Regions from separate parts of the Rhizobium sp. B230/85 genome, predicted to be linked through region 1. Evidence: riboswitches for the same ligand, from Rfam matches in the RefSeq annotation. Region 1 holds a riboswitch; each other region holds the start of a gene.

The links. Region 1 has a riboswitch for thiamine pyrophosphate ahead of J5289_RS12780 (YkoF family thiamine/hydroxymethylpyrimidine-binding protein). Riboswitches for the same ligand answer to the same signal wherever they lie in the genome.
Region 2: another riboswitch for thiamine pyrophosphate. It lies ahead of thiB (thiamine ABC transporter substrate binding subunit); the one in region 1 lies ahead of J5289_RS12780 (YkoF family thiamine/hydroxymethylpyrimidine-binding protein).
Region 3: another riboswitch for thiamine pyrophosphate. It lies ahead of thiC (phosphomethylpyrimidine synthase ThiC); the one in region 1 lies ahead of J5289_RS12780 (YkoF family thiamine/hydroxymethylpyrimidine-binding protein).

What each region holds. Positions count from the first base shown of each region.
Region 1 covers NZ_CP072156.1:2,634,383-2,637,652, reverse strand. Annotated here, with positions in the region: gene J5289_RS12785 (bifunctional diguanylate cyclase/phosphodiesterase) at 1-548, shown strand, start outside; gene J5289_RS12780 (YkoF family thiamine/hydroxymethylpyrimidine-binding protein) at 570-1,178, opposite strand; TPP riboswitch at 1,173-1,285, opposite strand; gene xth (exodeoxyribonuclease III) at 1,443-2,213, shown strand; gene J5289_RS12770 (NUDIX domain-containing protein) at 2,197-2,685, opposite strand; gene J5289_RS12765 (hypothetical protein) at 2,687-2,950, opposite strand; gene J5289_RS12760 (hypothetical protein) at 2,980-3,270, opposite strand, start outside.
Region 2 covers NZ_CP072156.1:217,492-220,761, forward strand. Annotated here, with positions in the region: gene J5289_RS01095 (MDR family MFS transporter) at 1-1,203, shown strand, start outside; TPP riboswitch at 1,268-1,384, shown strand; gene thiB (thiamine ABC transporter substrate binding subunit) at 1,433-2,461, shown strand; gene thiP (thiamine/thiamine pyrophosphate ABC transporter permease ThiP) at 2,471-3,270, shown strand, end outside.
Region 3 covers NZ_CP072158.1:104,821-108,090, reverse strand. Annotated here, with positions in the region: gene thiC (phosphomethylpyrimidine synthase ThiC) at 1-1,609, opposite strand, end outside; TPP riboswitch at 1,704-1,815, opposite strand; gene J5289_RS25585 (hypothetical protein) at 2,174-2,914, shown strand; gene J5289_RS25580 (hypothetical protein) at 3,006-3,270, shown strand, end outside.

The DNA.
Region 1 (3,270 bases):
GTGCGTGGGTGCTCAACCAGGCCTGCGCCGATGCCGTGCGCTGGCCTGACCACATCACGGTCGCCGTCAATCTTTCCCCGATCCAGTTCCGTAACGACAACCTGATCCAGACGGTCGTCGCGGCCCTGACGGATAGCGGGCTCGAGGCCGGCCGGCTGGAGCTGGAAATCACGGAATCCGTCCTGCTCGATGCAGGCGCCCATACGGCGTCGACCTTGCTGGCCCTCAAGAAACTCGGCATCTCGATTGCTATGGATGATTTCGGTACCGGCTATTCGTCGCTGTCCAATCTCAGAAGTTTCCCCTTCGACAAGATCAAGATCGATCGGTCGTTCATCCGCGAGTTGACCCTGCATTCGGAATCACTGTCCGTCGTCCGGCTCATCACCGCTCTTGCCCAGACCCTGGGGATGTCGACGACGGCGGAGGGCGTGGAGACCGAGGAGCAGTTCGCCGTTCTCCAGGAGATCGGCTGCACGCAGGTTCAGGGCTATCTGTTCGCCAAACCGAAACCGGCGCGAGACCTCGGCAACGATCCTCGACAGTAATGCTGGCTTCCCCGGTTGATCTCAGGATGACGAGGGGCTATGGGCAGATATAGTGATATCGAGCGTGACGTGGCCCATGGTCGGGCCAAAGCGGCAGAAGGCCTCGTTGATCGTCGCAAAGACCGCGCCGGCATCGCCGCGCAGCTTGGTGCAGAAGTTCTTTGAACTGTGGAACACGCCGGACTGCTTGAGGAAGTCGATGCAGCCGTAGATCTCGTCCATGTGCTGATCGATGCCGAGAACGTAGAGCGAGAATTGCGCGGAGACAGTCTCTCCCGTCAGGGGCGTTTCGCGAACGGCTGCGAGAGCCGCCTGCTTGCGTTCTTCGAGCGGTAGGGTGCTGACCATGCTGGTGCTTGGCGTGCAGATCGGATCGTCGGGTTCGCCGGGGCAGCCGCGCGATACCGTGGCGTGCAGTACGCAGTGCTTGCCCGATGAGGCTGCCGCCACGAAGAGGTCGCGCATCGCTGGAAATAGTACGTCGGTCGAGCCGACCAGCAGGGTCGAGAGATCGTCGGTCGACACCCGCATCTGGTCACGATAGGGGTCCAGAGCACCGAGCGCGCCGTGGATGACGCCGACGAAATCGTCGGTCATCGGATAAAGTGATATTTGTGCGCCTGAAAACATTTTAGCCCGCCTCGCTCCGCTGGTATTATCCAGATCAGCTTTAGGGTTTGGAAGCATGTGCGCTTCGGTCTCAGCCCCGGCAATACGGAGCACCCCTGTCGATCCCCTCTGATAGCATGGAGCGGAAGAGATAAAAGCAGATTTTTCCCGGGTCGGCCGAGGGAGTGGAACTGCAAGGTCATGGCAGGCCGCATGCATCCTTTTGCCGCCTGACCCGTTTGCGAGGCGAGAGTTGCGGCTTGCAACGCGCAGGGACGCCATCAGATGAAAATTGCGACCTACAATGTAAACGGCGTGAACGGTCGCCTCGAAAACCTGCTGCGCTGGCTCGACGAATTCAGTCCGGACATCGTCTGTCTGCAGGAATTGAAGGCGCCGGACACCCGCTTCCCGGCTCGGGAAATCGAGCGGGCAGGCTACGGGGCGATCTGGCATGGGCAGAAAAGCTGGAACGGCGTGGCAATCCTGGCGCGGGACGCTATGCCGCTGGAGACCAGACGCGGGTTGCCCGGTGATGACGATGGACAGAGCCGTTATATCGAGGCGGCAATCGGCGGCGTCCTGGTCGGCTGCCTGTACCTTCCGAACGGCAATCCGCAACCAGGCCCGAAGTTCGAATACAAGCTAGCCTGGTTCCAGCGCCTCGCCGACTATGCGACCGAGCTTCTGGAGCTCGAGGTCCCGGTCGTCCTTGCCGGCGATTTCAATGTGATGCCGACCGAACTCGACGTTTATAATCCGAAACGCTGGATCGACGATGCGCTGTTTCATCCCAATGTCCGCTACGCCTTCCGGGAGCTCCTCGATCAAGGCTGGACAGACGGCATACGGCAGATGCACCCCGATCAACGGATCTATACGTTCTGGAAATATCTCCGCAACGCCTATGCCCGCGATGCCGGTTTGCGCATCGACCACTTCCTCCTCAGTCCCTCGCTGGTCGAGCGGCTGTGCGACGCCGGGGTCGACAGGGACGTCCGCGGCTGGGCGCATGCCAGCGATCATGCTCCCGCGTGGATCACGCTCGACGACTAGGGACGTCAAGGCGCTCCATGAACGCCTTGAATGCCTCGAGAAACGGTCGTTGCCCCCGCAGCAGCTTGATTTCCGCCTGATCGAGATCGAACCAGCCGGCGCGGTCGACTTCCGGAAAACTTTGTATCTGGCCGGATTTCGGCGGCCACTGCATTTCGAAACTGTTGCTGACGATCGCGTCTGCATCGATCTCGGCATTGGCCGCGAAAGCGACGACGACTTTGCCACCAGGCTGTCTGATTTCCCCGAGCAGCGTGAACGGACCGTCGAGGCTGGTGCCGATCTCCTCGCGGACCTCCCGGCGGGCCGCGGCGAGATCGTCCTCGTCCGGTTCGATGCCGCCTTTTGGAAGCGACCAGGCGCCTTCGTCCTTGCGGGCCCAGAAGGGGCCGCCCGGATGGACGAGCAGGACTTCGGGTGCCCCATGTGTGGCAAAGCGGTAGATCAGTACGCCGGCACTGCGTTTCACAATCTCAACTCTTCGCGTCAGCCTTGAGGGATAGCCCGAAATCTCGATAGACACTGAGACAATCGGTATAGCTGAGAGTTCTGCTCTCGCCATAAGAAACATGGGCGTTGGAAGCGCCTATACCTGCCTCTTCGGCGACGAACAGGATAGCCTCACCCAGTGACAGGCCTACAATCATGTCGTCGGCGCCGTCATCGCTGTCGATCCCTGTTATCGTTGCGGCAAGTGCGCGCTTGGAGAAGACGACCTCTCGCTCTGCTGGCCTCATGTCTGCGGGTCCTCCCGTTCGGCACGGCTTCAGCCGCGCAATTCTGGATACTTGCGCTGCAGTTCGCTGTCGTCGGAGCAGGAGGTGTCAACTGCGGACAACTCGACCGATACTGCTTCGCCGACGTCGAGTTCGCCATCATGATGGAGTTCGACCTGGTCTCCATCGTGCCTGACGAGGGTCGCAGACGATGTGAAGCCGCGTTTTAGCAACCAATCGCGGGGTGCCTTGACGAGCAGGGTAACAGCAAACTTGCCATTCTCTTTTTCGGTCGCGACAGTCACGCTGTAGGAAACTGGCGCGGTTTCGTTGGCCAGCTC
Region 2 (3,270 bases), 1.3 Mb from region 1:
GTCCTTCAAGGCCTTGGCGGCGGCGGTATCCTCGTATCGATCTTCTCGATCAACGCCGACCTGTTCGAGCCTCGAGAGAGAGCCCGCTACCAGAGCTATTCCAGCCTGGTCCTGATGGCATCAGGCGCCATCGGCCCGGTGCTCGGCGGCACGATGAGCGACCTGTTCGGCTGGCGCTCGATCTTTCTCGTCAACATACCGATCGGCTTCATCGTCCTTGCCGGCCTCATCACCATGCTCCCCTACCGGAAACCCGCCCGCAAGCCGCAGATCGACTATGCCGGCGCAATCGTGCTGGCGATGACGACCACCTGCATCGTGCTTGCCGCTGACGGTACCCAGCTGTTCGGATCGCTGCTGTCCCCGGCAGTTCTCGCTATTATCGCATTCGGCATCGTCTGCGCCATTTCCTGGGTCTTCATCGAGCGCCGCGCCCCGGAGCCGATCGTGCCGATGCAGTTGTTCCGCAATCCGACCTTCGGGCTGTTGCTGATCACCTCGCTCACCAGCGGCGCCATCGCCATCGGAATGGTCAACTATTTCGCGCTATTCCTGCAGACGACCACTGGCCTTTCGCCCTCGGTTGCCGGCCTGTTGTTCATTCTCCTGACCGGCGGCATCGTCTGTGGCTCGCTGTCGGCGGGACGGCTTATCTCGGCCACCGGGCGCTACAAGCCCTTCGCCATCGGCAGTGCGGCCTGCAGCATGATTGCCTTTGCGGCCCTGTCGCAAGTCCATGCCGGCACGCCGGTTTATCTGATCGGCGGCCTGATGCTGCTGCATGGCATTGGCATCGGGCTTGCCCAGCAGGTGCCGGTCATCGGCATCCAGAACGCAGCCTCTAGCCGCGATATCGGAGCAGCCACCGGCGCCGTCACGCTGTCGCGCATGGGCGGCGCCTCGATCGCCATCTCCATCTACGGCGCCATCATCGGCTCCCGCCTGCTGCATGTCGGCCTGTCGATCCCCGGCGTCAGCAATATCGAGGAAGTCACGCCGAAGATGATGGCGGCCTTGCCGGCTGCCACGCGCGAAGCCGTGGCCGAAGCCTACGCTGCCGCCTTCAACCCGCTGTTCCTGACGGCGTCGGGCATCTGCCTTGTCGGCCTGGTCACCGCACTTTGCCTTAAGAACGTCCAGCTACCGGGCGCAACCATTGCCAAGACGATCGACCCTGCGGCTGCAGCCCACGTCGCGGATTGATAAAGCTGGGCTTCGCGCGTGTCGGGGCCCCTTGCCATCCACCCCTCCCGCCGCTACATCTTTCCTCGCTCTAACGGGGTGCCTCATGTCCATCCGGACATCTGGCTGAGAGGCTTTCACCAGCCAACCCGCGGAACCTGATCCGGTTAACACCGGCGGAGGGATTAGACGCGCGAAATCGACAGCGCCTATTCTCCGTTTTAACGCGAACCAAGGAGGAGGCGCTTCGATGCCCACCCGATCTCTGACGACATTTATGGCTGGCCTTGTTCTGGCGGCCGGCACGACACTTCTGACCGCTCATGCCAGCCAGGCAGCAGACAAGACACTGACCGTCTATACCTACGAGAGTTTCACCGCCGACTGGGGCCCCGGCCCCAAGGTCAAGGCGGCGTTCGAAAAGACCTGCGGCTGCACCGTCAACTATGTCGCCGTCACCGATGGCGTCGCGCTCCTGTCGCGCCTGAAACTCGAGGGCAAGGACACCAAGGCGGACGTGGTTCTAGGTCTCGACACCAATCTCGTTGATGAAGCCAGGGATACCGGTCTGTTCGAGCCCGCCGGCATCGACACGACGGCCGTGAAGCTGCCGGGCGACTTCAAGGACGACGTCTTCGTTCCCTACGATTACGGGCATTTCGCAGTGGTCTACGACACGCAGGTCATCAAGAACCCGCCGAAGAGCATGAAGGAACTGGTTGAGGGAGACCCGTCGCAGAAGATCGTCATCGAGGATCCGCGTACCTCGACGCCGGGCCTGGGCCTGCTGCTTTGGGTGAAGTCGGTTTATGGCGACAAGTCTGCGGAAGCATGGAAAAAGCTCAAGGGCCGCATCCTGACCGTCACGCCTGGCTGGTCGGAAGCCTATGACCTGTTCACCAAGGGCGAAGCGCCGATGGTGCTCTCCTACACGACGTCGACAGCCTATCACATGATCGCCGACAAGACCGACCGCTACCAGGCGGCATCCTTCTCGGAAGGCCACTACATCCAGATCGAGGTAGCAGGCCTGACGAAAACCTCTGCCAACAAGGATCTGGCGCGCGACTTCCTGAAATTCATGATCACACCCGTTTTTCAAGACATCATCCCGACCAACAACTGGATGATGCCGGTCGCCGCCACCTCGGAGCCGCTGCCGGATGCTTTCGGCAAGCTCGTCGTACCCACCAAGACGTTCCTGATGAGCCCCGCCGAAGTCGACAAGAACCGCAAGGCCTGGATCGACGAATGGCTGGCCGCCACCAGCGGCAACTGATCGAGCCCTATGCTGACGAAATCCGAGCGAGCGAAAGCACTGACCGGCGGGGCTATCAGCCTCGCCGGCATTCTGCTGTTCGTCGGCCTTGCTGTCGGCGCACTGCTCGCCGCCGGCATCGAGACGCAAGGCAACGCTCCTCTGCTCGATCCCTATATCCTGCGGGTCCTGCGGTTCACCTTGTTGCAGGCGACGCTCTCGACGGTGTTGTCGGTAACGCTTGCCATCCCCGTGGCGCGTGCCTTGGCCCGACAACGGAACTTTCCCGGCCGCCTCTGGCTGATCCGCCTCATGGCCGTGCCGATGGGGCTTCCGGTGCTGATCGGCGCCATGGGGCTTCTGGGCATCTGGGGCCGACAGGGCATCGTCAACGACGCCCTGCAGACGCTTGGCCTCGCACAACCGGTCAGCATTTATGGGCTTTCCGGCATTCTCGTAGCCCATGTGTTTTTCAACCTGCCGCTCGCCGTCAGGCTGATGCTGCCGGGCCTCGAGCGCGTGCCGCCGGAATACTGGTTGATGGCATCCGGCCTTGGCATGCGTCCGGGCGCCGTATTCCGCTTCATCGAATGGCCTGTGCTGCGGGCACTCATCCCCGGTATCGCCGGCCTCATCTTCATGCTCTGTGCCACCAGTTTTACCCTGGTCCTGATGCTCGGCGGCGGACCGGCGGCCACGACAATCGAAGTTGCCATCTATCAGGCGCTGCGGTTCGACTTCGACCCCGGCCGTGCCGTTGCACTGGCCTTGCTGCAGGTTGCGATGACCGGCGCCGTGCTTGCCGTGATGGCGCTGCTGCCGGCGCCGGA
Region 3 (3,270 bases), on a different replicon from region 1:
CCGGGTCGAGCGAAAGATTGAACTGGTCCTCCCAGCGGAATTCGAACCGTGCGCGCGACAGCGCATCGTCACGCAGGCGTGCGCCCGGATGGCCCTTGGCGAGATCGGCCGCATGGGCGGCGATCTTGTAGGTGATGACGCCGGTCTTGACGTCGTCGCGGTCGGGCAGGCCCAGATGTTCCTTCGGTGTCACGTAGCAGAGCATAGCGGTGCCGAACCAGCCGATCATCGCAGCGCCGATTGCCGACGTGATGTGGTCGTAGCCGGGGGCGATATCGGTGGTCAGCGGTCCAAGCGTGTAGAACGGCGCCTCGCCACAGGTCTCCAGCTGCTTGTCCATGTTCTCCTTGATCTTGTGCATCGGAACATGGCCCGGTCCTTCGATCATCACTTGGCAATCCTTTGCCCAGGCGATTTTCGTCAGTTCGCCAAGCGTCTCCAGCTCCGCGAACTGGGCGGCATCGTTGGCGTCGGCAATCGAGCCCGGACGCAGTCCGTCGCCCAGCGAAAACGTCACGTCGTAGGCGCGGGCGATATCGCAGATCTCGTCGAAGTGCTCGTAGAGAAAGCTTTCGCGGTGGTGGTGCAGACACCACTTGGCCATGATGGACCCGCCACGCGAGACGATGCCGGTCACGCGGTTGACGGTGAGGTGGATGTAGGCAAGGCGGACGCCGGCGTGGATGGTGAAATAGTCGACGCCCTGTTCGGCCTGCTCGATGAGTGTGTCGCGATAGACTTCCCAGGAAAGATCTTCGGCAATGCCACCCACCTTTTCCAAAGCCTGATAGAGCGGCACGGTGCCAATCGGCACGGGCGAATTGCGGATGATCCAGTCGCGGATATTGTGGATGTTGCGACCGGTCGACAGGTCCATCACCGTATCGGCGCCCCAGCGGATCGCCCAGACCATCTTCTCGACCTCCTCCTCCATGGACGAGGTGACAGCAGAGTTGCCGATGTTGGCGTTGATCTTCACCAGAAAATTACGGCCGATGATCATCGGCTCGCTTTCGGGATGGTTGATATTGGCCGGAATGACGGCGCGGCCCTCGGCCACCTCACGGCGCACGAATTCCGGCGTTACGAAATCCGGGATGTGAGCGCCAAAACTTTCGCCATCCCGCAACGAGGCTTCACGGACAGCCTGGCGTCCGAGATTTTCGCGGATGGCAATGAATTCCATCTCGGGCGTGATGATGCCGGCGCGAGCATAGGCAAGCTGGGTGACGGCCCGGCCGGGAGCGGCCTTCAGAGGCGCATCGCGAACGGGAAATTCCGGCGTCAATCGCTCGCCGGTGGCAAAGCCGTTATCCTCCGGCATGACGTGGCGGCCTTCGTAACGCTCAACATCGCCGCGCGCCAGGATCCAGTTTTCCCGCAGGCGCGAAAGACCGCGATCGATCGCAACGATATGGCCTGGATCGGTGTACGGGCCCGAGCTGTCATACACGATAACAGGCGGCTCCCCCGCAGTCGGATGCAGGGAGATTTCGCGCATCGGCACGCGAATGTGGGGATATCGCTGGCCTTCGACATGGATTTTGCGGGAGGCCGGGAATGCGCCCGAGGTGACCGTCGGGCTCTGGTTTTTAGAGGCAATATTCATCGTGAGGCTCCAAGTTTGCGTTTGGAGACCCAGTCCTAGAGCCGGAATGATGGAAGAACGCCGACACGGAATCCGGGATGCGGATCTGTAACTGCAGCAGCGCTTTGCACCGTCCCTACGCCAGTATGAACTGGATCAGGTTCAACGGGTCACTGCGCGCGATAGCAGAATCTCAGCCCCTTGACGGGACACCCCTGGTGAATACGACAAAGCCTATGGCAGCCCGACGAAGGCGTCAAGGGGATGAAAGACGGTACAGTTGGGCACGGTGCGAAGCACAGGCGCGGGGGTTTATGGGAGCTGAACCGGTGGACGTTGAAACTAATGATGCGGGCAGAGATATGCGCTGGCCCGGCGCTGCGTTTTAGGTGCGCGCATCAAGGCCCCTTGCGACGAAGCGCCCCTACACCCACTGGCGCCTCCTGGCTTGTCTACTGAGTGTCATACAAGTGAACCGGAAGACTCTATTTTTGCGAGGAAGGCGTACAATATTGTCCTGATATAGGGTATAATCTGGCGAAATGCCTCGGCTCGGCCGGGCGTTCTTCAGATAGAGGCTGTGCCATGCTTTCTACCATTCGACGGGACCTGAAAGACAATATCGGTGACCAGTTTCGGGGCCTCCGGCATCTCATCCACACATTGAGCTCCGAGGCACCCGCCATCAGCGTCGCCAACCAGCCATTGCCACCCCTTCCGGCAGAGCTAAGCCGTCTTGTCGGCGGCACTTTGCAGACGGTGGATGGGGTGATGACAACGTTGCAATCGCTCGTCACGCCTTTGCGGGATCTGCGGGCGCCGGAGGCAGGGTTCCGGGAGTTCTCCTTCTACTTCGGTGCAGCGAGCGGAGCAATCTCTGGCGACGAGGACGAACTCACCGACGACCTTTACACGGCGCTCAAGCTCATCACCAAGGGCGTTGGCCCGGCCCGGCTCATCCTGAAAGCGCGCGTCACGGCAGCGGCAAGGCAAGTCATGACGGCGTCCAGAAGCGAGCGATGGACCTTGGACGACCTCGGCACCTGCTGCGCAACAGTTTTCGTCGCGTTTGTAAAGCACGAGCCAATCGCGAGCGTTGGCAATGTCCATGACAGCGAAACCTGGAAACTCTATGCGGCCCTGTCGCTTGCGTTCGCACTTTCGATTTCAGATCGCCTCACGGGAAGCGAGTTTCAGTCGTTTACGCCGGATGCGATCACGGTTTGCAATCTCCGCAGCGAGGTCTTTCAGGAAGCCATCAGGTCCGGCTTGCGAACCGAAGCACTGATTAAAACCTGCACGAGCCTTCTCAGACACCTTCCCTGAAGCTGTGCGCTGAACATTTGACAGTTTCTTATGCATATTGTACAAATTAAGCGCAATATTCGGGATAATTTGTCCTGCCGGAGTTACGCGCTTGGATCTGCTCACCCAGAATGAGATTGCAGCAGAGCCTGATTTCGGACATCGGCTCCGCCAACTCAGATGGTTTCGAAAGTCATTTCGCAGCAGTGCGCAGACGCTATCTGCGCGTTACGGACTGTCTGTCACCATCGACGAGGACAAGCTTGCAAAGGTATTCATCGACTGGGTCGAGGTGCTGGATGCGAAGAAGAGCCTAGCGACTGTGAACCGTGCGGATTTCATCGTTTTTGCCGGCGGTCTCGCATTGAAAGAACTGA